Regions from separate parts of the Gracilibacillus sp. JCM 18860 genome, predicted to be linked through region 2. Evidence: a T-box and tRNA genes for the amino acid it is inferred to sense, from the RefSeq annotation. Region 2 holds a T-box; the other holds one or more tRNA genes.

Region 1 (11,500 bases), 1.8 Mb from region 2:
ATCTAAGCCTAGAGACCTAATCAAAATTACAACTTAAGCTTCTTATTTCTCTTACGGCTTTTTCATACAATAGTAAAAAAAGGCTTGCAGGAGATAAGAAAGATGAAACAAAATAAGATTTATTTATTATTCACCAATACTGGAACGCTATTTACAAGAACGATTCGTTTATATACGAAAGCAGATTATAACCATGCTTCGATCGCACTTGATCCTAACTTTAACGAAACATATAGCTTTGGTAGAAAAAAGCCTCGCAACCCCTTCCATGGTGGATTTGTCAAAGAAAAAATAAACGAAAATTTATTCAGAACTGCTGATTGTATTATTTATTCTTACACAATAACCAAGCAACAGGAACGAAGAATTAAGCAAGCATTGGCAAATTTCGACCGTAATAAAGAGACATATCACTATAATTTAATTGGCTTATTCGGAGTGATGCTCAATAAACCGATCCAGAGAAAAAATGCTTATTTCTGTTCTCAGTTTGTCGCGTATATTTTAAAAGAGTCTGGGATTATTACATTTGACAAGCCTCTAGAGCTGGTTACTCCATATGATTTACAACAAATCCCTAAATTAGAATTCGTGTATGAAGGAAAATTACACCAAGCAGTTAGTTAAACTATTTATCATAATGGAGGAATCAAGGAATGGCACAAAAAAGAAAAAATCGATTTTGGCTATTTACAAGAAATATCCTTTTATTTTTAACAGCAATAAGTTTTGTTTGGTTTCTAACACATCAGCTAATGACTCTCAACGAAAAGAATAAGTATAGTCCAATAGGGGAATTAGTAGAGGTCGATGGAAAGAATATGCATGTCTATACAAAAGGGAAAGGTGAAAATACGATTGTATTACTTAGTGGCCTAGGAACTGCTGCACCTGTGTTAGATTTTGAACCATTGATTAACGAGCTGGCAAAGCAAAACAATGTAGTATCCATTGAGAGCTTTGGTTATGGCTGGAGCGATAGTACTAACAAAGAGCGTACAGTAAAGAACATTGTAGAAGAGATTCGATCTGCTCTAAAAAAAGCAGGTATAGAAGGTCCGTACATATTGATGCCACATTCTATTTCTGGGATTTACAGCTTGTATTATGCTAATAAATATCCAGATGAAATTCAATCAGTGGTAGGAATAGACTTTACTTTACCACAAGCTCTAGATTATTTTAATGAATCAGCACCGACGATGCCTAACTATATGAAATATTTAGCACCAACAGGGATTGGACGACTTGTTACAATGGTGAATCCAGATGATTTTTTACCAATAGCGGAAAAAGGAACATATACAGAGGAAAACTTAAAAATGACAAAAGCCATTTCAGCTTGGAAAGGCTATAATGAAAATATTGTTGAAGAAGCTAATCAAATAGGAAACAATGTACAGAAAACGAAGAATATGACTTTTCCACCTACAATTCCTGTCTTAGTTTTCACAACGAAAGAAGAGTCACAGGGAAGGAAATCACTAGAAACATTTTATAAGGAACAGTTACATGATCATCATTCCAGTAAGGTCATCACACTAGAGGGACATCATTATTTACACTGGACTCGTGCTAAGGATATGGCTAAGCAATTCGAAGAATGGAAGGAAAATATAGATAAAAACAACTGAAGCAATTCTCTATTATACAGCAAAAACCGAACTATTTTAAAATCATAGTTCGGTTTCCGTCTTTGACAAAATAAAAATGGAGCCTAGCGGGATCGAACCGCTGACCTCCTGCGTGCAAAGCAGGCGCTCTCCCAGCTGAGCTAAGGCCCCTAAAAATGGTGAGCCATGGAGGATTCGAACCTCCGACCCTCTGATTAAAAGTCAGATGCTCTACCAACTGAGCTAATGGCTCGTTAAAATAATTTTCTCCCTAATTCAAAGAGCGTTCATTATGTTAACCCCTGCATCTTCTAGTTTATTCGATGATGATTAATGCTTCGGGGTTACTCGTAGTTTATTCGGTAGAAGTATTGCTCGTTGCTCTACCAACTGAGCTAATGGCTCGTTAAAATAATTTTCTCCCTAATTCAAAGAGCGTTCATTATGTTAACCCCTGCATCTTCTAGTTTATTCGATGATGATTAATGCTTCGGGGTTACTCGTAGTTTATTCGGTAGAAGTATTGCTCGTTGCTCTACCAACTGAGCTAATGGCTCTTTTTAAAATATTTCTCTTCCTCAATCATACTGAGCTAATGGCTTCTATCCCATAGTTTCATTCTAATTGTTATAGTTTATATGCATTTAACCCTAAATTTTATATGTAGAAAAAAGAATGGCTGGGCTAGCTGGATTCGAACCAGCGCATGACGGTACCAAAAACCGTTGCCTTACCGCTTGGCTATAGCCCAACAAAAAACGTATATCGATAGTATACACGCCTGATCTAAATTTATACATAATAAATGGTGGAGGGAGTAGGACTCGAACCTACGAACCCGATGGGAGCGGATTTACAGTCCGCCGCGTTTGGCCAACTTCGCTATCCCTCCAAATAAAATTATGATCTAGTTCCAGTGGTGCCGGCCAGAGGACTTGAACCCCCAACCTACTGATTACAAGTCAGTTGCTCTACCAATTGAGCTAGACCGGCATAACATGGTGGAGGATGCAGGGCTCGAACCTGCGACCCCTTGCTTGTAAGGCAAGTGCTCTCCCAGCTGAGCTAATCCTCCGCCGCACAGGATGTGCAAGTGCATGCGTTGCGACAGGACGTCGCGATCTTAGCATGCCATCCTTAATATAAAGTAGCAATAACTAATGATTTCTGTGGTTATTATGGTGACCCGTACGGGATTCGAACCCGTGTTACCGCCGTGAAAGGGCGGTGTCTTAACCACTTGACCAACGGGCCAGTAAATCTAGGAGAGCTTCCAGCCGGACTTGAACCGACGACCCCTTCCTTACCATGGAAGTGCTCTACCGACTGAGCTATGGAAGCAAGTGGCTCCACAGGTAGGATTCGAACCTACGACCGATCGGTTAACAGCCGATTGCTCTACCACTGAGCTACTGTGGAATAAACATTTACTTCTGTTGCTTCTCAAAGCTTTGCCTGGCAGCGTCCTACTCTTGCAGGGGCGTGAGCCCCAACTACCATGGGCGCTGGAGAGCTTAACTACTGTGTTCGGTATGGGAACAGGTGTGACCTCTCCGCTATCGCCACCAGACTTGGTGGATATAAGCTAATCCTTATTAAGATGGGAGAAACTATACCATCAAAACTAGATAAGAAGTAGACAAACCATCGGTTTTTCATCCAAAGAACGTATAGATAAGTCCTCGATCGATTAGTATTCGTCAGCTCCACATGTCACCATGCTTCCACCTCGAACCTATCTACCTCATCGTCTCTGAGGGATCTTACTCACTTAAAGTGTGGGGAAGTCTCATCTTGAGGGGGGCTTCATGCTTAGATGCTTTCAGCACTTATCCCTTCCACACGTAGCTACCCAGCGATGCTCCTGGCGGAACAACTGGTGCACCAGCGGTGTGTCCATCCCGGTCCTCTCGTACTAAGGACAGCTCCTCTCAAACTTCCAACGCCCACGACGGATAGGGACCGAACTGTCTCACGACGTTCTGAACCCAGCTCGCGTACCGCTTTAATGGGCGAACAGCCCAACCCTTGGGACCGACTACAGCCCCAGGATGCGATGAGCCGACATCGAGGTGCCAAACCTCCCCGTCGATGTGGACTCTTGGGGGAGATAAGCCTGTTATCCCCGGGGTAGCTTTTATCCGTTGAGCGACGGCCCTTCCATTCGGTACCGCCGGATCACTAAGCCCGACTTTCGTCCCTGCTCGACTTGTAGGTCTCGCAGTCAAGCTCCCTTCTGCCTTTACACTCTTCGAATGATTTCCAACCATTCTGAGGGAACCTTTGGGCGCCTCCGTTACTCTTTAGGAGGCGACCGCCCCAGTCAAACTGCCCACCTGACACTGTCTCCGAACCGGATCACGGTTCTGGGTTAGAAGGTTCATACAGCCAGGGTGGTATCCCACCGGCGCCTCCACGTAAGCTAGCGCTCACGTTTCCAAGGCTCCCACCTATCCTGTACAAGCTGTACAAACATTCCATATCAGGCTACAGTAAAGCTCCACGGGGTCTTTCCGTCCTGTCGCGGGTAATGCGCATCTTCACGCATAGTATAATTTCACCGGGTCTCTCGTTGAGACAGTGCCCAAGTCGTTGCACCTTTCGTGCGGGTCGGAACTTACCCGACAAGGAATTTCGCTACCTTAGGACCGTTATAGTTACGGCCGCCGTTTACTGGGGCTTCAGTTCAACGCTTCGCTAATGCTAACGCATCCCCTTAACCTTCCAGCACCGGGCAGGTGTCAGCCCCTATACTTCGCCTTTCGGCTTCGCAGAGACCTGTGTTTTTGCTAAACAGTCGCTTGGGCCTTTTCACTGCGGCTTACTCGTAAGTAAGCACCCCTTCTCCCGAAGTTACGGGGTCATTTTGCCGAGTTCCTTAACGAGAGTTCTCCCGATCACCTTAGGATTCTCTCCTCGCCTACCTGTGTCGGTTTGCGGTACGGGCACCCTTTTCCTTGCTAGAGGCTTTTCTTGGCAGTGTGAAATCCGGAACTTCGGTACTCATTTTCCCTCCCGATCACAGCTTGTGATTGCCAGACGGATTTGCCTATCTGACTCACTCACTGCTTCGACGCACACGTCCAGTCGTGCGCTTTCCTTATCCTACTGCGTCCCCCCATCACTCAAACGGAATTGGGTGGTACAGGAATATCCACCTGTTGTCCATCGCCTACGCCTTTCGGCCTCGGCTTAGGCCCCGACTAACCCTGAGCGGACGAGCCTTCCTCAGGAAACCTTAGGCATTCGGTGTAGAAGATTCTCACTTCTATTTCGCTACTCATACCGGCATTCTCACTTCTAAGCGCTCCACCAGTCCTCACGGTCTGACTTCACTGCACTTAGAACGCTCTCCTACCATTGTTCGTAGAACAATCCGTAGCTTCGGTGATACGTTTAGCCCCGGTACATTTTCGGCGCAGCGTCACTCGACCAGTGAGCTATTACGCACTCTTTAAATGATGGCTGCTTCTAAGCCAACATCCTGGTTGTCTAAGCAACGCCACATCCTTTTCCACTTAACGTATACTTGGGGACCTTAGCTGACGGTCTGGGCTGTTTCCCTTTCGACTATGAACCTTATCACCCATAGTCTGACTCCCAAGGTAATATGATTGGCATTCGGAGTTTGACTGAATTCGGTAACCCGGTGAGGGCCCCTAGTCCAATCAGTGCTCTACCTCCAACATACATCCCTTGAGGCTAGCCCTAAAGCTATTTCGGAGAGAACCAGCTATCTCCGTGTTCGATTGGCATTTCACCCCTACCCACACCTCATCCCCGCACTTTTCAACGTACGTGGGTTCGGGCCTCCAGTCAGTGTTACCTGACCTTCACCCTGGACATGGGTAGATCACACGGTTTCGGGTCTACGACCCCCTACTATCTCGCCCTATTCAGACTCGCTTTCGCTGCGGCTCCGTGTCTTCCACTTAACCTTGCAGGAGATCGTAACTCGCCGGTCCATTCTACAAAAGGTACGCCGTCACCCATAAAAGGGCTTCGACTACTTGTAGGCACACGGTTTCAGGTTCTCTTTCACTCCCCTCCCGGGGTGCTTTTCACCTTTCCCTCACGGTACTGGTTCACTATCGGTCACTAGGGAGTATTTAGCCTTGGGAGATGGTCCTCCCGGATTCCGACGGAATTTCACGTGTTCCGCCGTACTCAGGATCCACTCTGGAGGAAACACGCTTTCGACTACAGGGCTGTTACCCGCTGTGGCTGACCTTTCCAGATCGATTCGTCTAACGTATTTCTTGGTAACTCCGTATAGAGTGTCCTACAACCCCAAAAAGCAAGCTTTTTGGTTTGGGCTAATTCCGTTTCGCTCGCCGCTACTCGGGAAATCGCGTTTGCTTTCTCTTCCTCCGGGTAATGAGATGTTTCAGTTCCCCGGGTCTGCCTCCTCTATCCTATGGATTCAGATAGAGGTTCTACTCCATGACGAGTAGAGGGTTTCCCCATTCGGAAATTCTCGGATCAATGCTTACGTACAGCTCCCCGAGACATATCGGTGTTTGTCCCGTCCTTCTTCGGCTCCTAGTGCCAAGGCATCCACCGTGCGCCCTTTTTCACTTAACTATACTCATGCTTCAGATGAAAAAGTCGTTGGTTTTATTTGATGTCTTGTCATCAGTTTCGTGTTGGCGCCTATTGATGCCTTCACGTCCTGATTTCTTCTTATCTAGTTTTCAAGGTACATGTTTTTATGGTGGAGCCTAGCGGGATCGAACCGCTGACCTCCTGCGTGCAAAGCAGGCGCTCTCCCAGCTGAGCTAAGGCCCCAAGATTAGAATGGTGGGCCTGAGTGGACTTGAACCACCGACCTCACGCTTATCAGGCGTGCGCTCTAACCAGCTGAGCTACAGGCCCATTCTAAAGGTGAATGAAATATGAGGTTATATTAATCACTCAAAACTGAACCAAACAACCAAGTACAATCTATGATGATCTACGCTAATAGATCATTTCCTTATATCCTTAGAAAGGAGGTGATCCAGCCGCACCTTCCGATACGGCTACCTTGTTACGACTTCACCCCAATCATTGGCCCCACCTTCGGCGGCTGGCTCCAAAGGTTACCCCACCGACTTCGGGTGTTGCCAACTCTCGTGGTGTGACGGGCGGTGTGTACAAGGCCCGGGAACGTATTCACCGCGGCATGCTGATCCGCGATTACTAGCGATTCCGGCTTCATGTAGGCGAGTTGCAGCCTACAATCCGAACTGAGAATGGTTTTATGGGATTGGCTTCACCTCACGGCTTCGCTGCCCTTTGTACCATCCATTGTAGCACGTGTGTAGCCCAGGTCATAAGGGGCATGATGATTTGACGTCATCCCCACCTTCCTCCGGTTTGTCACCGGCAGTCACCTTAGAGTGCCCAACTCAATGCTGGCAACTAAGATCAAGGGTTGCGCTCGTTGCGGGACTTAACCCAACATCTCACGACACGAGCTGACGACAACCATGCACCACCTGTCATTCGGTCCCCGAAGGGAACTCCCTATCTCTAGGGACATCCGAAGATGTCAAGACCTGGTAAGGTTCTTCGCGTTGCTTCGAATTAAACCACATGCTCCACCGCTTGTGCGGGCCCCCGTCAATTCTTTTGAGTTTCAGCCTTGCGGCCGTACTCCCCAGGCGGAGTGCTTAATGCGTTAACTGCAGCACTAAGGGGCGGAAACCCCCTAACACCTAGCACTCATCGTTTACGGCGTGGACTACCAGGGTATCTAATCCTGTTCGCTCCCCACGCTTTCGCACCTCAGCGTCAGTTACAGACCAGAGAGCCGCCTTCGCCACTGGTGTTCCTCCACATCTCTACGCATTTCACCGCTACACGTGGAATTCCGCTCTCCTCTTCTGTACTCAAGTTCCCCAGTTTCCAATGACCGCTTGCGGTTGAGCCGCAAGATTTCACATCAGACTTAAGAAACCGCCTACGCGCGCTTTACGCCCAATAATTCCGGACAACGCTTGCCCCCTACGTATTACCGCGGCTGCTGGCACGTAGTTAGCCGGGGCTTCCTCGATAGGTACCGTCAAGGTACCGCCCTATTCGAACGGTACTTGTTCTTCCCTAACAACAGAACTTTACGATCCGAAAACCTTCTTCGTTCACGCGGCGTTGCTCCGTCAGACTTTCGTCCATTGCGGAAGATTCCCTACTGCTGCCTCCCGTAGGAGTCTGGGCCGTGTCTCAGTCCCAGTGTGGCCGATCACCCTCTCAGGTCGGCTATGCATCGTTGCCTTGGTGAGCCGTTACCTCACCAACTAGCTAATGCACCGCGGGCCCATCTGTAAGTGGTAGCTTACGCCACCTTTCCACTTCGGTTCCTATGAACTAAAGTACTATCCGGTATTAGCCCCGGTTTCCCGGAGTTATCCCAGTCTTACAGGCAGGTTGCCCACGTGTTACTCACCCGTCCGCCGCTCGTTCCACTCACGTCCTCCCGAAGGATTCAGTCAGCTTCCCGCGCTCGACTTGCATGTATTAGGCACGCCGCCAGCGTTCGTCCTGAGCCAAGATCAAACTCTCCATAAAATAGATGCACCGAAGTGCTTGTGTTGATCAAGCTCGCTTAAAGCTAGCATGTTCTTACTTTTTTGTACTGGTTGTTTTGTTCAGTTTTCAATGATCAATATCTTATGTCGTTTTTTGCGACGAAATATAATATATCACGCTTCAATATGGTTGTCAACAACTTTTTTTATTCTTTTTATAAGACATGTAAAAAGTGCGAAACTACGATAAAGAAGTGTTCCATCATTTTGACGACAAGACTTAATATATCACATATTGACCTGCTAAACAAGTATTATTTTTAATTTAGAAATTTCTCTTTAAAAACAGATAAAGACCTCGTATCTCCGTAATAGAAACAAGATCTTTATCTTAACATTTAAATTTCAAGGCCACTTCCCATACCAGACTCACTCATTCTATCTTAATTCTTTTCGGAATATATTTTTGAATCTCTTCTTGAGATGCAACTCTTCTATATAATTGAAATAGCACCTTGTACCTTTCATGCATGTTTTGTTTCACCATTTGATCGATACGGTGATCTTCTAGGTCTAGTAACAATTCTTCTAATTCTCTCTTTATTACATATTGTAATTCCGTTTGTTCTTTTTCATTTATCAATAATCCCAACATAATTGTTCACTCCTACCTTCTATTACTATATATATTCCTACTTTTTTTCAAAAATAAACATTATTAGACAGCATATTTTAAGAACAAGCTCATACATATAGAACAAGCCTAATAAAATCGGGGGATATAAATGAGAAAATTATATGTAGTAGACATGAAAAAAAGTAAAAAGCTTCTTTTCATTGTGCCAATTGCTTTTTTTGTTGCCCTTTTTTTATTTTTAGAATCTAATTATTCCTTTACCGTTTTCTCTAATCAAGACGAGCCAAAAGCTCTAAGTGCTGGGAATAAAAAGCACGCATCTGTTGCTTTAACGTTTAATATTAGCTATGGAACAGAGCAAGTGGAGCCAATCTTGGAGCAATTAAAAGCAAAAGAAGCATTAGCCACCTTTTTCGTTAGTGGGGAATGGGCTGAGCGTCATCCAGACCTACTGGAGAAAATTGCAGAGGACAAGCATGAAATAGGGATGCTGGGATATCAGTACAAGTCGTATCTCGAGCAAGAGGAAGAACAAGTAAGAAGTGATATAGCTAAAGCAAAGGAAACTTTTACAAAGCTCGGTTATGAGGATGTCTACTTATTACGTCCACCTAATGGACATATTAATAAAGCAATCCTATCGATCGCAGAAAATCAAGGGATGAAAGTCATTCATTGGAGCGTGAACCCCAACGACTGGAAAAATCCTGGTACAAAAGCCATTACGGATCATGTACTGAAAAACACAGAAAAAGGGGATATTGTTTTATTGCATGCATCAGATTCCGTCAAACAAACAGATAAGGCTTTAGAGGCTATCATACCAGAGTTAAAAAATAAAAATCTTGATATAGTGACGATCTCTCAATTGATTACCAATGCAGATGGTTCTCAAAGTGAATTGAAAAGTAATAAGTAAACTCATGAAATTAATAACGCATTCGCTCGTATTGTAAGCGAATGCGTTTTTTTAACGTCCCTTTGTAGCTTTTGTTTTTTCGGTTAGTCGGTGAAGGATTAATAATTGATATGTATTACAGATAATTAATGGAACGATCATTAACCAAGCATAGTCTCCTCCATTGGTTCTCAGTCCCGGAACCCACTCTATTGATGTAATGACAACCATGAAAAACAAAGCTGGAATAAAAGCCCTTTGGTTCGTTTCCTTTGCTTTGATTCGAGCGATGACAATACTATAAACCAACAACGCGATTGCAGTTAACAAGAATGGTGTAATCGTGCCATCCTCCACCGATTTATAACGGAAGTAGACTAAATCAAATAATGTAAACAAAATCAGGCCTATTTGTATAGTTGGCCAAAATCCACGAAAGATACCTAAAGCAAACTGATTTACGGTTAAATAGGCAAAAAAACCCATTTGACTAACTAAACTAAAAACAAAGCCCAAAGCTAAGAAGAAGATCAACAAACCCAATAATTCAAACCAATCGAAAGGGCTTAAGAACTTAATATAAGCATCACTTTTTACAAAGAAACTTGTGATTAATGTCGAAATTCCTCCTAAAAGCAAGGTAGAAAAAAACAATCGTACGACATTACGACTTTTCAAAATAAATCCCCCTAATTCTTTACTTCCTATTCTTTAGATATTTTACCATGAACCCTATTTTTTTTCGCTTTATAATACATATTAATTTTAAAAAGACCCCATATTAGGAGTACATAGAAATTTCAAAAAACGACTTGAGATATATGGAAAGAAAGGTAGCGGTCTAATGAATTTATCAAAGTTTTTTATCCTAACGATACTTTCACTGCTATTCCTTAGCGCCTGCGGTGGTGGTGGCAATACCCAGGGCAAGGAAGAGGGTGATTATGAGGGCACTAAGAAAATGGTGGCTGATATTTTGAAAACAGATGAAGGAAAAAAAGCCATAACAGAGGTATTATCTAGTGACGATATGCAAAAAACCTATGTCATTGATGCAAAGGTAGTACAGCAAACAGTACAAGAAGCCTTAACTTCAGACAAAGGGAAGGAGTTCTGGACAAAGATGTTCCAGGATCCAAAATTTGTTGAGTCCTTTTCACTCGCTCTACAAGATCAACAAGAGAAAGTGATGAAGACCTTAATGAGTGATCCAGAATTCCAGAAAAAATTTATCGAAATACTGAGCAATCCCGAAATGGAAGATCAAACATTAACCGTTCTGACAGGACAAAAGTTTCGCTCTCATCTGGAAAAGGTTATGGAGGAAATGTTCAGCTCCCCTATGTTCCAAGCCAAAATCTCTGAATTGTTATTAAATGCAGCGAAGGAAATGAAGCCTAGCGAAGGAGGACAATCCCAATCTGGAGGACAAGGAGAGTCCGGAGGTGGACAGCAACAGCAAGGCGGACAGGGAGAACAAGGCAACCAAGGTGGCGGAGGAGGAGGAGCGTAGGAACAAAGGGAGCATGCCCTCAGCCCGAGCATGCTCCTTTTGTAAATATTTATAGACGTTCAATAATTTGCTTAGCAATGGACAAATATTCTTGACCATTAGGGTGATCCTCCTGATAAACAGAAGGGGCAAATATTCCTTCTTCTTCATAAGGCTGTTGAAGTGATAGGCGCCCTATTACATTTGTGTCTAAAACTTCCGCTAGCTTGTCTCCTCCACCTTTTCCAAAGACATATTCCTTTTCGCCTGTTTTCTTACTCACGTAAAAGGACATGTTTTCCACAACACCAAGCAGCTCATGATCCGTATTAATCGCCATTTGTCCTGCTC
Region 2 (11,500 bases):
ATATAAAGGTTATGAACGAGCGATTACCGAAGCAAAACAAGCGGTTAATGAAGATTATGTAATAAAAGGTGAATTTTCTTATGAATTTGGAGTACAAGCAGCAAACCAAATTATTCAATTAAAGGATTATCCAAAGGCTGTTTTTGCGGCAACTGATGAGATTGCTTTAGGAATTATACACGGGTTACAAGACAATGGGGTAAAAGTCCCAGAGGATGTAGAAGTATTTGGTTTTGATAATACGAGACTTGCGACAATGGTTCGACCAACATTAACAACAGTTGTTCAGCCAATGTATGATATCGGTGCTGTTGCTATGCGTTTACTTACTAAATTTATGAACAAAGAAAATGTAGATGAACAAAATGTCGTTTTACCACATCAAATTGTCAAAAGAAACTCAACAAAACAAAATTAATGCCGATACTATTGGTGTAATGTAATTTTCCTTTTTTAGTGAGATATTTTAATGCTTTTCATAGTTTAGGGAGAGAAAAAAATGAAAAAGAGAGACATTTTTACACCAATTGGTATTACGGTAGGATTTATGATGATCATGTTCGGAATTGTATCAAGTGGAGGAATGGGAGGCTTTGTTGGTTTTATTCACGGGTCTTCCGTTCTTATCGTTCTTGGAGGATTAGTTGCTGCACTTTTGGTTAATTTTAATATTAAACAAATCAAAACAACGAAAGATGTTCTTCAAGAAACCTTCAGACGAAATGACCATGATCTTGCAGAATTAATTACACTATTTGAAAGATTGTCAGAAAGAGCTAGAAGAGAAGGGCTTCTAGCATTAGAAAATGAATTAGAAGAAGTAGAAGATCCATTTATTAAAAAAGGGGTTCTACTAGCGATTGATGGAATTGAGCCAGAAGTGATCAATGACATTATGAATGCAGAAATTGATGCAATGGAAGATAGACATTATCGTGGAAGATTAATCATTGAAAAGGCGGGCGAATACGCGCCAGCATGGGGAATGATTGGTACATTAATTGGCTTAATTTTAATGCTACAAAATTTACAAGACCCAGAAACCCTTGGCCCGAGCATGGCAGTTTCCCTTATTACGACTTTCTATGGATCTGTATTAGCTAATCTTGTATTTTTGCCAATGGCAGGTAAATTAGAAGAAAAGACAAATGAAGAAGTTTTTATCAAACAGGTGATCATCGAAGGTGTTATCGGTGTCCAATCTGGACAGAATCCTAGAATTTTAAATGAGAAATTGAGTGCATTTCTATCTGATAAAGTAAAAAATAAAAAAGAAGATGTGGAAGAGTTAGTAGAGGAGTCTTTCAATGAGGCGTAATAGAGAAAGACGTAAATCTGTTGACAAAGGTGCCCCAAAATGGATGGTTACGTATTCTGATATGGTCACTTTAATTCTAGTCTTCTTTATCTTATTATTTACTATGTCCCAAATTGATGCTGAAAAATTCAAAAAGGTTGCCGAAGCATTAAGAGCTGAAAATATTTTTGATTCCATGCCATCCATTGTTGAAAAAGAAAATGCGATGAATGAGGTTAAAGGTCTAAATGATGAAATGGAAGAAAAGAATGATGTGACCGATCAACCGAAGGAAACACCAGAGGTACATAATGCAGAGATAACGGAAAATAAAGATACATTAGATGAATTGTTAGCTGAGGTCGAGAGATTCTTAAATGAAAACAATTTGAATGATGTTATTTCCGCTTCTAGAACAGATCAAGGTGTTGTTCTTGTTCTACAGGAGAATGTGTTGTTCGAAACAGGGGAAGCAGATGTTCTTGAGCCTGCCAAACCTTTTCTCGATAAAGTTTCTACCTTAATTTCCAATATTCCTAACGAAGTAAGAGTGGAGGGTCATACGGATGATCGACCTATCTCTAACTATCGTTACCCTTCTAACTGGGAATTATCGGTTGCAAGGGCAAGTAGTGTAATACGCTATATCTTAGCGAATAATAACTTTGACTCCTCTCGATTTATCGCAGCCGGTTTTGGTGACACTCGCCCTGTTGTTCCAAATAATTCTCCAGAGAATTGGAGTAAAAATAGAAGGGTAGAAATGGTGATCTTAGAATTAGATGTGAAAGAGTAAGGATGCTTAGAGCATCCTTTTTTAGTTTTTGGCGTTTTCCACAAATTTCAAGACTTGCTCTAACACTTGTCGATTAAATTCGCTAATTTCCTTTCTTCGTGGAATTGCTTTATAATTCTCCAATGAGTCATGCCAAGTAGTAGGTAAAGTGACTGGACTTTCTTTTTGCCATTCTTCAATCCAATCAGATGAGATGGCACCAGAAAATGAAGTGTTTGTCTGCATAATATTCCATAGCTGTGCCCAAGCTCGTGGAACAACTCGCCAAATATCATACCCTCCACCACCAAGCGCTACCCACTTCCCACCACAATATTGTTGAGCAAGCTGATGGATTTTTTTCGGTATTGTTTCATAGATTTTCATAGTAGTATGCATATGTGTTAAAGGATCTAGATAATGAGTATCTGTTCCGTGCTGACTCACGATAATATCAGGCTGAAAATAACTAGCAATTTTGTCGATCGATTCGTTAAACGTATGTAAATAGGAATCATCTTCTGTGAATGCATCTAATGGAAAATTAAAGCTATATCCAAAGCCTTTTTTTATCCCACGTTCACTAATCTTCCCTGTCCCTGGATATAAATATCTGCCAGTTTCGTGAAAGGAAACGGTACAGACGTTAGGATCATCATAGAAACAGTGCTGTACCCCGTCACCGTGATGGGCGTCTATATCAATATATAAAACTTTAAGGTGATAATGTTGACGAATATATTGAATGGTGATAGCAATATCATTTAATATACAAAATCCAGATGCATGTGTCGGAAAGCCATGGTGAAGTCCTCCCGCTAAATTCAAGGCATGATCTACTTGGTTTGTTAGAACAAGGTTAGCAGCTTCTATACTACCACCAACTATTCGTCTAGCGGCATCATACATATTCTGAAACATAGGGGTATCTGTTGTCCCTATTCCATAAATCTCTTGATTAGCTACAGGCTCGAGTTTACTAGCATGTTTCACTGCATGGATATATTCTGGAGAATGAATGGATAAAATGTCTTCTTCCTCTGCCACAGGAGGAGTAATCACTTGATCTATAGTAAGGGCATGGTGATTTTCTAATAATTTTTTGGTCAAGAGAATTCTCTTTTGATTAAAGGGATGATTTTCATGGAAAGAATAGGCTAGAAAATCATCTGAGTAAACAAATGCTGCCTTACAAGCGTTCATTCGTTATCCTCCCTCATTGGTGTCACAACTTCAAATTCCTTACTCTGTTTGATATCATGGATCATATTCATTGGGTTCATTGTTTGAATCCGAAACACCAGTATTTTAAAGCCCGATTGCTGTGGAGTAGGATAGGTGTACACAGAAACAATTTTAATATTGCGCTTGGAGAAGAAAGTGCTTACATCTGAAAGTATACCCACTCGATCCGGTACCCTTATTTCTAAACGTGTACTTGGTCCTTGTGTTCCGGTTAATTGTATAAAGGCATAGAGCAAGTCTTTTTCTGTGACCATTCCAATTAATTTCTTTTGATGGACAACTGGGACACACGCAAATTCCTTTTCGTAAAAAATATTTGCCACCTCTTCAAACAGTTCATCAGGGTGTGTGGTAACAACAGGTGATGACATAATTTGATCAATGGTGTGGTCTAATAATGCTTGATTAATCTCAGAGTCAAGTATAGAGGGACTAGCATCACGGATATCACGATCTGATACGATTCCTATCAAATGTTGATCGTCATCTACGATTGGAATATGACGAATGTGATGCTTGTGTAATAAAGACAATGCATCTGCAATGGTATTATGCTTCTTGAGACTGATTACCTTTTTCTTCATAATTTCTTGGACAAACATGGCTACCATCCTTTCTATGCATTTAAAAATCTTAATTGATCGAATAGCTTCCTATCTTTTTCTCTTACGTTTTTTCCAATACGAACCATTAAACAGTTGGCAGGATGTGCCATGATTTCTGGATCATTAGTAGGGGCCGGGGTTAGCCCACCAGCAAACATCATTTTTTCCATAATCTTACGATAATCCCACACACTTAGCTTTGAATTGTTCAAATCCCAATGCCAATAATATTCTGTGGAAATAATGATGTAATTTTCCATAAATGGATCAGTAACAGATAGCTCAATTAGCTTGGATCCCAATCCTATTCCACGATAAGAAGGAGCTATTTCAATCGCTCCTAATTCTAATAAATTTTCCATATAAAAGGTAGACCATCTTTCAATAGGGTCGGGGTGTAAAAATGTCACATAACCAATAATTACTTTTTCCGATATGGCAACGTTCACTCGGCCTTCCTCAAGATTAGCAATTTCGATGAGTGCTTGATGCTGTTGATTAGCCCTACGAAAGGAATCAAGTCGTGAATGCAATGGGTATTGCTTCAATTCTTCTTCTGTCATTGGTCCTTTTAGCTGAATTTCTCCTAATGATGTTGATAAATGGCTGGAGAATGTTTTTTTGGAATGGATCAATGGAAGTATCACCTCTTTGTACTCTAGTACCTTTATTATACAAAAGAAACCCCTGATCATCAAAAGTCGATCAGGGGCAGGATGGATCATTCTTCTTGTTTCTTGTCTTCTTTTTTCGCAGATTCTTTTTTCTCTTCTTTCTTTACATCCTTTGAAGAGCTTGTCTCTTTTTCACTTTTTCCTTCTTCTTTTTTCTTCTTTTCTTCCACTTTCGTATCACCATAGACGACACTTTTAGATGGTCGTGATTCTAGACCTGAATAATCAACTGCTCGTATGTGATATACCGCATTATTATCAGGAACTTTAAAGCTAGTGGACGTTGTGCTACCAACCCGTTGAAATTTATCACTGGAGCTACTTGAGCGATAAATTCGGTAGCCAACAACGTCACTGCTACTTGAGTCATTCCACTTTAATGTTTGACCTGAAACCTGAAGTGTAGATGGTGGGTTAGGATTTTCCCCATTTGTTTTTAACGTTCCACTATTAGGGAAGGTTAGTTTTAACCATCCACCAGATGCGTTTCTAGGTATCAATTGCTTGATATTTGATAATTTGTCATAACCCTTTTCTTTCAACCATTCAGGGTTAAAAATGGCACCTTCCTCTTTCGTAAATTCACTTGGTGTCTTATCACTTGCTAGTACAGCCTTGTCACCAACCATTACATAATTTTCGCGAATTAAACTGTTATCCTTTTCAGTAGGTACGTATTTCGCATTGTAAATATCCGTTCGGACAAGACCTAAATCTTTACATACATCTGATGGCAGATCTCCTGATGTTGCACAATAGCTTCTAGAAACAATACCATCAGGTCGTTCAAATGATTGGGATGGCGCCATTAATTCAGGACGAACCTCCGTAGCCGCATTGACAAGCTTGCCCCAAAAGATATTATTTCGACTACTATAACCTTGCGAATCTAACTGCTGGTTATAGTCATAGCCCATCCATGTACCGATCGTTACATTCGGATTCGTTGCTACAAACCATGTATCTTGGAAGTCGTTTGACGTACCCGTCTTTCCGGCCCAGTCCACACTTTTGTTAGTTAAAGTTGCTCTAGCTGCTGTACCTGTACCACGAGTTAATACGTCACGCATCATATCAATGGTCAAATAGCTTGTTTGAGGGCTAAAGACTTCTTCTGATTCACCTTTATGTTCATATACAACCTTGCCATCTTTTGTTTCAATTTTTTCAATCATGTAAGCATCCACGAAATTTCCCATGTTTCCAAATGTAGCATAAGCATTGACATTCTCCTCGACAGTAACCCCATTGTAGGGACTACCTAGTGTTAAGGAGAGATTTTCATAATCACTATGTCCTTGAACCTCTGTTAATCCGTCAAAGCCCATCTTATCTAAAAATAGCTTGGCTGGATTTTGATCTAAGATTTTGTCATAAACCTGCAATGCTGAAATGTTATGAGATTTGTATAATGCTTCCCTTACAGAAACTAATCCATAATACCCTCCAGTGTAGTTAGTAGGAGGTCGATTATAGCCTCTAAAGTTCTTGGCAACATCGGCGACGACTGAGCCTGGCTGTACAACTCCTAATTCCATAGCTGGTGCATATGCTGCTAATGGCTTCATGGTACTACCATTAGGGTTTCTCGTTTCTGTTGCATGATTGTATTGAGATGTTTCAAAGTCACGACCACCGACAAAGCTTAATATTCTACCAGTACTGTTTTCAATTAAAATACTTCCCACTTGTACTGGCTGTAGTCCTAACTGTTCCATTTCACCAGTTTCAGGATTTTCTACCATAATTGGTTCATTCGTATTTTCATTTACTGCTAATTTATCTCTTCCATAATTATCATAGCTTTTCGCCACTTGTTGAAAAACATCATAGAGCTTTTTATCGATGGTAGAATGGATACGGTAACCGTTACTTCCGAGCTCTCGTTCTGCTCTAATTTGGTACTCTTCTTGAAGAACATCACTAGATGCTAAATCCTCAGCGGTGTATCCATCTTGCTCTGCTAACACATTAGTGAGGATATCAATAGATCGCTCTTTTAATTCTTTCACAAGCCAAGGGTATTCCTCCAGCATCGAATCCTCTGGTTTTTTAAAATCTGCCACGATATCATAGTTAACTGCTTCGTCATATTGCTTTTTATCAATATAACCAGCATCTAGCATCCGTGACAATACAGTTTTCATTTTGGTTAGACCAGGTTCTAAGCCAGCTTGATCCTTTAATCCACCATTATTAACAAAAGGTGTGTAATAAGAAGGACTTTGAGGCAAACCGGCGATATAAGCAGATTGTGCTAAGTTAAGATCAGCCGCATTTACACCGAAAATTCCCTGAGCAGCTGTTTGTACTCCTGCAATGTTTTGACCAGATGCATTTCTACCAAATGGTACGATATTTAAATAGGCCTCAAGAATCTCATCTTTTTCAAAGAATTTCTCCAATCTTAAGGCTAATAACATTTCCTTTGCTTTTCGTTCAAAAGAAACTTCATTGGTTAGCAGCTGGTTTTTAATAATTTGTTGTGTAAGTGTACTCCCACCTGTTTTCGTCTGAGCGTTCGTCACCTCTTGGAATACAGCACGTAAAATAGCTTTCGGGACAACACCATTGTGTGTTTCGAAATACTCGTCCTCTGTAGCAATAATTGCTTTCTTAACAAATTCGCTTACTTTGTCTAAGGAGACTTCATCCCTTTGTAAATCTGTTTGAACATCTGCTAGGAATTGATTCTCGGCAAAATATAATTCAGAAGTCTCTTCATAATTATAAATAGCTGTAGACATTTCCTCTTTTGTTTGGATTTCCTCATCAGACACTAGGGAAGCAAAATAGCCTGCACCTAGCCCACCGACAAAAAAGAAACCAATGATAGCGAGAGTTATAAAAAATAACATTATATTCCAAATGATGTGATAACTTATTCTTGCAGATCTTTGAATCTTGTTTTTCTTCCAAAGTTCCCAAAAAGAGTGCCAGCCTTTTTGTATGTATTGCCAGCATATATGAAAGAAGTTTTTATTATTCATTCAACAAACCTCCATTTCCCCAATCATTATTATAGCATAATCGTCAATGTAAAATGCTTTCTTTTTTTGATTTGAATGGTGTCTATGAGTGAGGATCATGACGTTTTCTTTGCAAATGATAAAAATATTAAATTTTTATTGCATTTCATTTAGATATATGCTAAAAATGTAATAATAACTTTATAAGCTAAACGTTGATTGATTGCAGTAAGGACATGATTCCCTTATGAAGAGAGCTAACGGTCGGTGGAAGTTAGTAATAATCATGGAATGAATTACGATCAGGAGTTTCTTCATGAAGATGAAGACGGTGTATCCAGCATCGATATTTGTTAAGTGGCAATACTTTTTTATTGCAACAAGGGTGGTACCGCGATAATCTCGTCCCTTATTTAGAGGGAGGAGTTTTTTTATTGAATAAAAATAGGAGGAATGAAATACATGCATATTTTGGATGATCTGAAACAAAGGGACTTAATTCAACAAACAACAGATGATGAGGGACTTCGCCAACATTTAGAAGATAATATCGTTACCCTCTACTGTGGGTTTGATCCTACAGCTGATAGTCTTCATATTGGACATTTGCTACCAATTCTAATGCTCAAAAGATTTCAACAAGCTGGACATCGCCCTATTGCATTAATCGGTGGGGGAACAGGCTTAATTGGCGATCCAAGTGGGAGATCGACAGAACGTTCGTTAAACAGTGAAGAGGTTGTACAAGGATTCAGTGATAAGATTAAAGAACAGCTAGCAGGTATTCTTAATTTTGACAATGGAAAAAACAGTGCCGTTGCTCGGAATAACCATGAATGGCTTCATTCTATGACATTTATAGAAGTATTGCGCGATGTAGGTAAACATTTTGGGATTAATTATATGCTAGCAAAAGACTCTGTCGATTCAAGGATCGAAAATGGGATTTCATTCACAGAATTCAGTTATATGATTTTACAATCCATTGATTTTATGAACCTATATGAAAAAGAAAATTGCACATTGCAAATCGGTGGTAGTGACCAATGGGGTAATATTACTGCAGGTATGGAGCTAATAAGACGTACTAGATCTGAAAAAAATCAAGAAGAAGCGAAGGTTTTCGGATTAACGGTCCCACTGATCACCAAAAGTGATGGCACAAAATTTGGAAAAACAGCAGGTGGAGCGGTTTGGTTAGATTCTGATAAAACTTCTCCATATGAATTTTACCAATTCTGGATCAATACAGACGACCGTGATGTCATTCGTTTTATCAAATATTTCACCTTCCTTGATATGGACGAAATAAAAGCTCTTGAGCAAGAATTAGAAACAGCGCCTGAAAAACGGGTGCCACATAAACGGTTGGCAGAAGAGATGACAAAACTTGTTCATGGTGAAGAAGCATTGAGCCAAGCGATAAAAATTACCGATGCTTTGTTTAGTGGAGAACTAAAAAGTCTCAATGCTGCTGAAATAGAACAAGGCTTTAAGGATGTGCCTTCAGTCGCCATAGAAGATAAAGAGATCGGTTTAGTCGATTTACTCGTAACAGCTGGAATCTCTTCCTCTAAACGCCAAGCTCGTGAGGACATTAAGAATGGGGCAGTTTATATAAATGGAGAAAGAAACCAAGATCTAGAGCACCAAATTTCTGCCTCAGATCGAATCGAAGAGAAATTCACCATTATAAGAAGAGGGAAGAAGAAATATTTCCTCATTCGTTATAAATAAAAGCAAGAGGACTTTCTATTAGAAGGTCCTCTAGTCTTTACTCACAAACCAAAAGGAAAAAATCATCGAAATCACTATGACGATAAACGGAGCGTAAAAATGTATAAAATCATCCATGTAAGACCACCCCTTCCACTACTTAATTTTTCCTTGAACATAATTTTTGTTAAATAAGAATAATCGAAGTAATAGATATAAAGAAGGTAACAATAAGCAAAATCCAGCAATGAATGCGATAATTAATGCTATAGCCATTCCTTCATTTGTAAAGCCCTCTGCAATAGTTAGGTAAGGATAAAGCAAATATGGATAATGGGAGATACCATAAGCAAAGAACGCGATCAAGAATTGACCAATTAATAACAAAAAAGCAACCCCGTAATTTCTTTTTTTCCAGATCAGATATACAGTTGCAGCAAATAAAATTCCAGATAGCAGAAACATCCACCACACATTGAGCATGTTTTGAAAATGCAGTTCATTATGGACACGGAGTTCTACTATAATTCCACCTGCTGTAATAATCGCAGGAAATGCCCAAATAAGCGCATATTTTCTTAATAATGCAGTTGCCTGCTCATCCTTAGCTTCATTGGCATACCAAGTGAGAAAGACAGCCGATATATACAGGACAGAGGTTAAGCTTAATGTGACAATACTCCAAGTTAGTGGACTGAAAAATAGTGCCACATAATCTAGAGATAACCCTGCTGACGTGTTGTCAATAAATCCTCCTTCAGAAATAGTGAGAACGATTGATAAGGAGGCAGGAATTAATAAACCTGAAAATCCATATAAATAGGTCCAAAAGTGACTCTTTAACTTTCCGTAGGTCGTAAAAGCATAGTACGAGCCCCTAATAGCAAGTAATATAATTCCTAAGCTTGCAGGTACGAGTAAAACAGTTCCATAATAATAAGCCGTGGATGGGAAAAAACCGACGATACCGACAAAGAAAAAAACAAGAAAAACATTGGTAACCTCCCATACAGGGGATAGATATCTTTGGATAATATTACTGATGATATGATTTTTTCTCGTTAATAAACTATAGGCATTAAAAAAACCTGCACCAAAGTCGATCGAAGCAATAATAATATACCCGAATAAGAAAAGCCACAAAACAGATATTCCAATTAATTCATATGACATGGTTACTCCCCACCTTCTCGATCTCTTAATTCACGTTCGATTGGGTTTGCTTTAAACATACGGATAAGTACAATGACACTCGCAATCCCTAATAGAAGGTATAAGCCGATAAAGAGATATAGCATGATGTCGACATCATTACTCGTTGTAGCCGCATCCTCTGTTCTAAGTATTCCTCTTAGTACCCAAGGCTGTCTTCCTACTTCTGCAAGCCACCAGCCAGCCTCGATCGCGAGCATACATAATGGCCCTGTCGTGACTAGTGTCCATAAAAAGAATTTTTTGTAAACAAATTTCTTCCTTAGCCAATTTCCGACGATATAGATTAGGGCAACTAGTGCAACGAACATGCCGATCATGACCATAATGTTAAATAGATAATGTATATAGAGCGGTGGAACATCTTCCTTTGGGAATTGATCCAATCCAAGCACTTTGGAGGTTGGATTCCCATGTGCCAAAATGCTTAGGGCATAAGGGATTTCAATAGAATACTTGATCTCATCACCATTAGTTAAGACGCCAAATAGAGTAAGAGAAGCCTCTTCTTCTGTTTCGAAGTGCCACTCCATAGCGGCTAGCTTTTCTGGTTGGTAGGCTGCTAAATATTTTCCTGAGAAATCCCCGATAATTGCAGAAGCAATGGCAAATACGAGACCGACCTTTATCGTTAGTAAGAGGGCCTTCTTATGGTAGATATGATTGGAGCCTTTGATAATGCGATAAGCACCAATAGAAGCTAGTATAAAGGCAGCTGTCATATAAGCAGTTGCAAGCACATGAGCAACCTTTGTCGGCATTGCGGGATTAAACATGGCAACTAATGGTTGAACATTAATGAATTCACCATTCATCATTTCAAATCCCTGAGGTGCATTCATAAAAGAATTCACCATTGTGATAAAAACAGCAGAACAAGATGCCCCGATCGCAACAGGAATTAATAAAAGCATATGCTTCTTCTGATCCTTAAAACGATCCCATGTATACAAATAAATACCAAGGAAAATAGCCTCAAAGAAGAAGGCGAAGGTTTCCATAAATAA

Evidence for each region. A T-box is a leader RNA that pairs with one kind of tRNA and senses whether it is charged. The one in region 2 lies ahead of tyrS (tyrosine--tRNA ligase), so its partner is inferred to be a tRNA-Tyr.
Region 1: it encodes a tRNA-Tyr, which carries the amino acid that the T-box ahead of tyrS (tyrosine--tRNA ligase) is inferred to sense. The anticodon was not compared.

The regions. Positions count from the first base shown of each region.
Region 1 is NZ_AP043868.1:2,850,069-2,861,568, reverse strand. It holds gene ACZ5R4_RS14550 (hypothetical protein) at 103-627, shown strand; gene ACZ5R4_RS14545 (alpha/beta fold hydrolase) at 657-1,634, shown strand; tRNA gene ACZ5R4_RS14540 (tRNA-Ala) at 1,712-1,784, opposite strand; tRNA gene ACZ5R4_RS14535 (tRNA-Lys) at 1,791-1,866, opposite strand; tRNA gene ACZ5R4_RS14530 (tRNA-Gln) at 2,290-2,364, opposite strand; tRNA gene ACZ5R4_RS14525 (tRNA-Tyr) at 2,420-2,505, opposite strand; tRNA gene ACZ5R4_RS14520 (tRNA-Thr) at 2,531-2,606, opposite strand; tRNA gene ACZ5R4_RS14515 (tRNA-Val) at 2,613-2,688, opposite strand; tRNA gene ACZ5R4_RS14510 (tRNA-Glu) at 2,793-2,867, opposite strand; tRNA gene ACZ5R4_RS14505 (tRNA-Thr) at 2,882-2,954, opposite strand; tRNA gene ACZ5R4_RS14500 (tRNA-Asn) at 2,958-3,032, opposite strand; rRNA gene rrf (5S ribosomal RNA) at 3,067-3,183, opposite strand; rRNA gene ACZ5R4_RS14490 (23S ribosomal RNA) at 3,284-6,197, opposite strand; tRNA gene ACZ5R4_RS14485 (tRNA-Ala) at 6,326-6,401, opposite strand; tRNA gene ACZ5R4_RS14480 (tRNA-Ile) at 6,412-6,488, opposite strand; rRNA gene ACZ5R4_RS14475 (16S ribosomal RNA) at 6,601-8,162, opposite strand; gene ACZ5R4_RS14470 (hypothetical protein) at 8,556-8,777, opposite strand; gene pdaB (polysaccharide deacetylase family sporulation protein PdaB) at 8,908-9,678, shown strand; gene ACZ5R4_RS14460 (KinB-signaling pathway activation protein) at 9,730-10,335, opposite strand; gene gerD (spore germination lipoprotein GerD) at 10,502-11,170, shown strand; gene ACZ5R4_RS14450 (Mrp/NBP35 family ATP-binding protein) at 11,220-11,500, opposite strand, start outside.
Region 2 is NZ_AP043868.1:1,049,440-1,060,939, reverse strand. It holds gene ccpA (catabolite control protein A) at 1-418, shown strand, start outside; gene motP (flagellar motor protein MotP) at 500-1,318, shown strand; gene motS (flagellar motor protein MotS) at 1,308-2,093, shown strand; gene ACZ5R4_RS05600 (acetoin utilization protein AcuC) at 2,115-3,275, opposite strand; gene ACZ5R4_RS05595 (CBS domain-containing protein) at 3,272-3,919, opposite strand; gene ACZ5R4_RS05590 (GNAT family N-acetyltransferase) at 3,934-4,557, opposite strand; gene ACZ5R4_RS05585 (transglycosylase domain-containing protein) at 4,644-7,586, opposite strand; T-box leader at 7,772-7,978, shown strand; gene tyrS (tyrosine--tRNA ligase) at 8,028-9,302, shown strand; gene cydS (cytochrome bd oxidase small subunit CydS family protein) at 9,333-9,419, opposite strand; gene ACZ5R4_RS05570 (cytochrome d ubiquinol oxidase subunit II) at 9,438-10,454, opposite strand; gene ACZ5R4_RS05565 (cytochrome ubiquinol oxidase subunit I) at 10,457-11,500, opposite strand, start outside.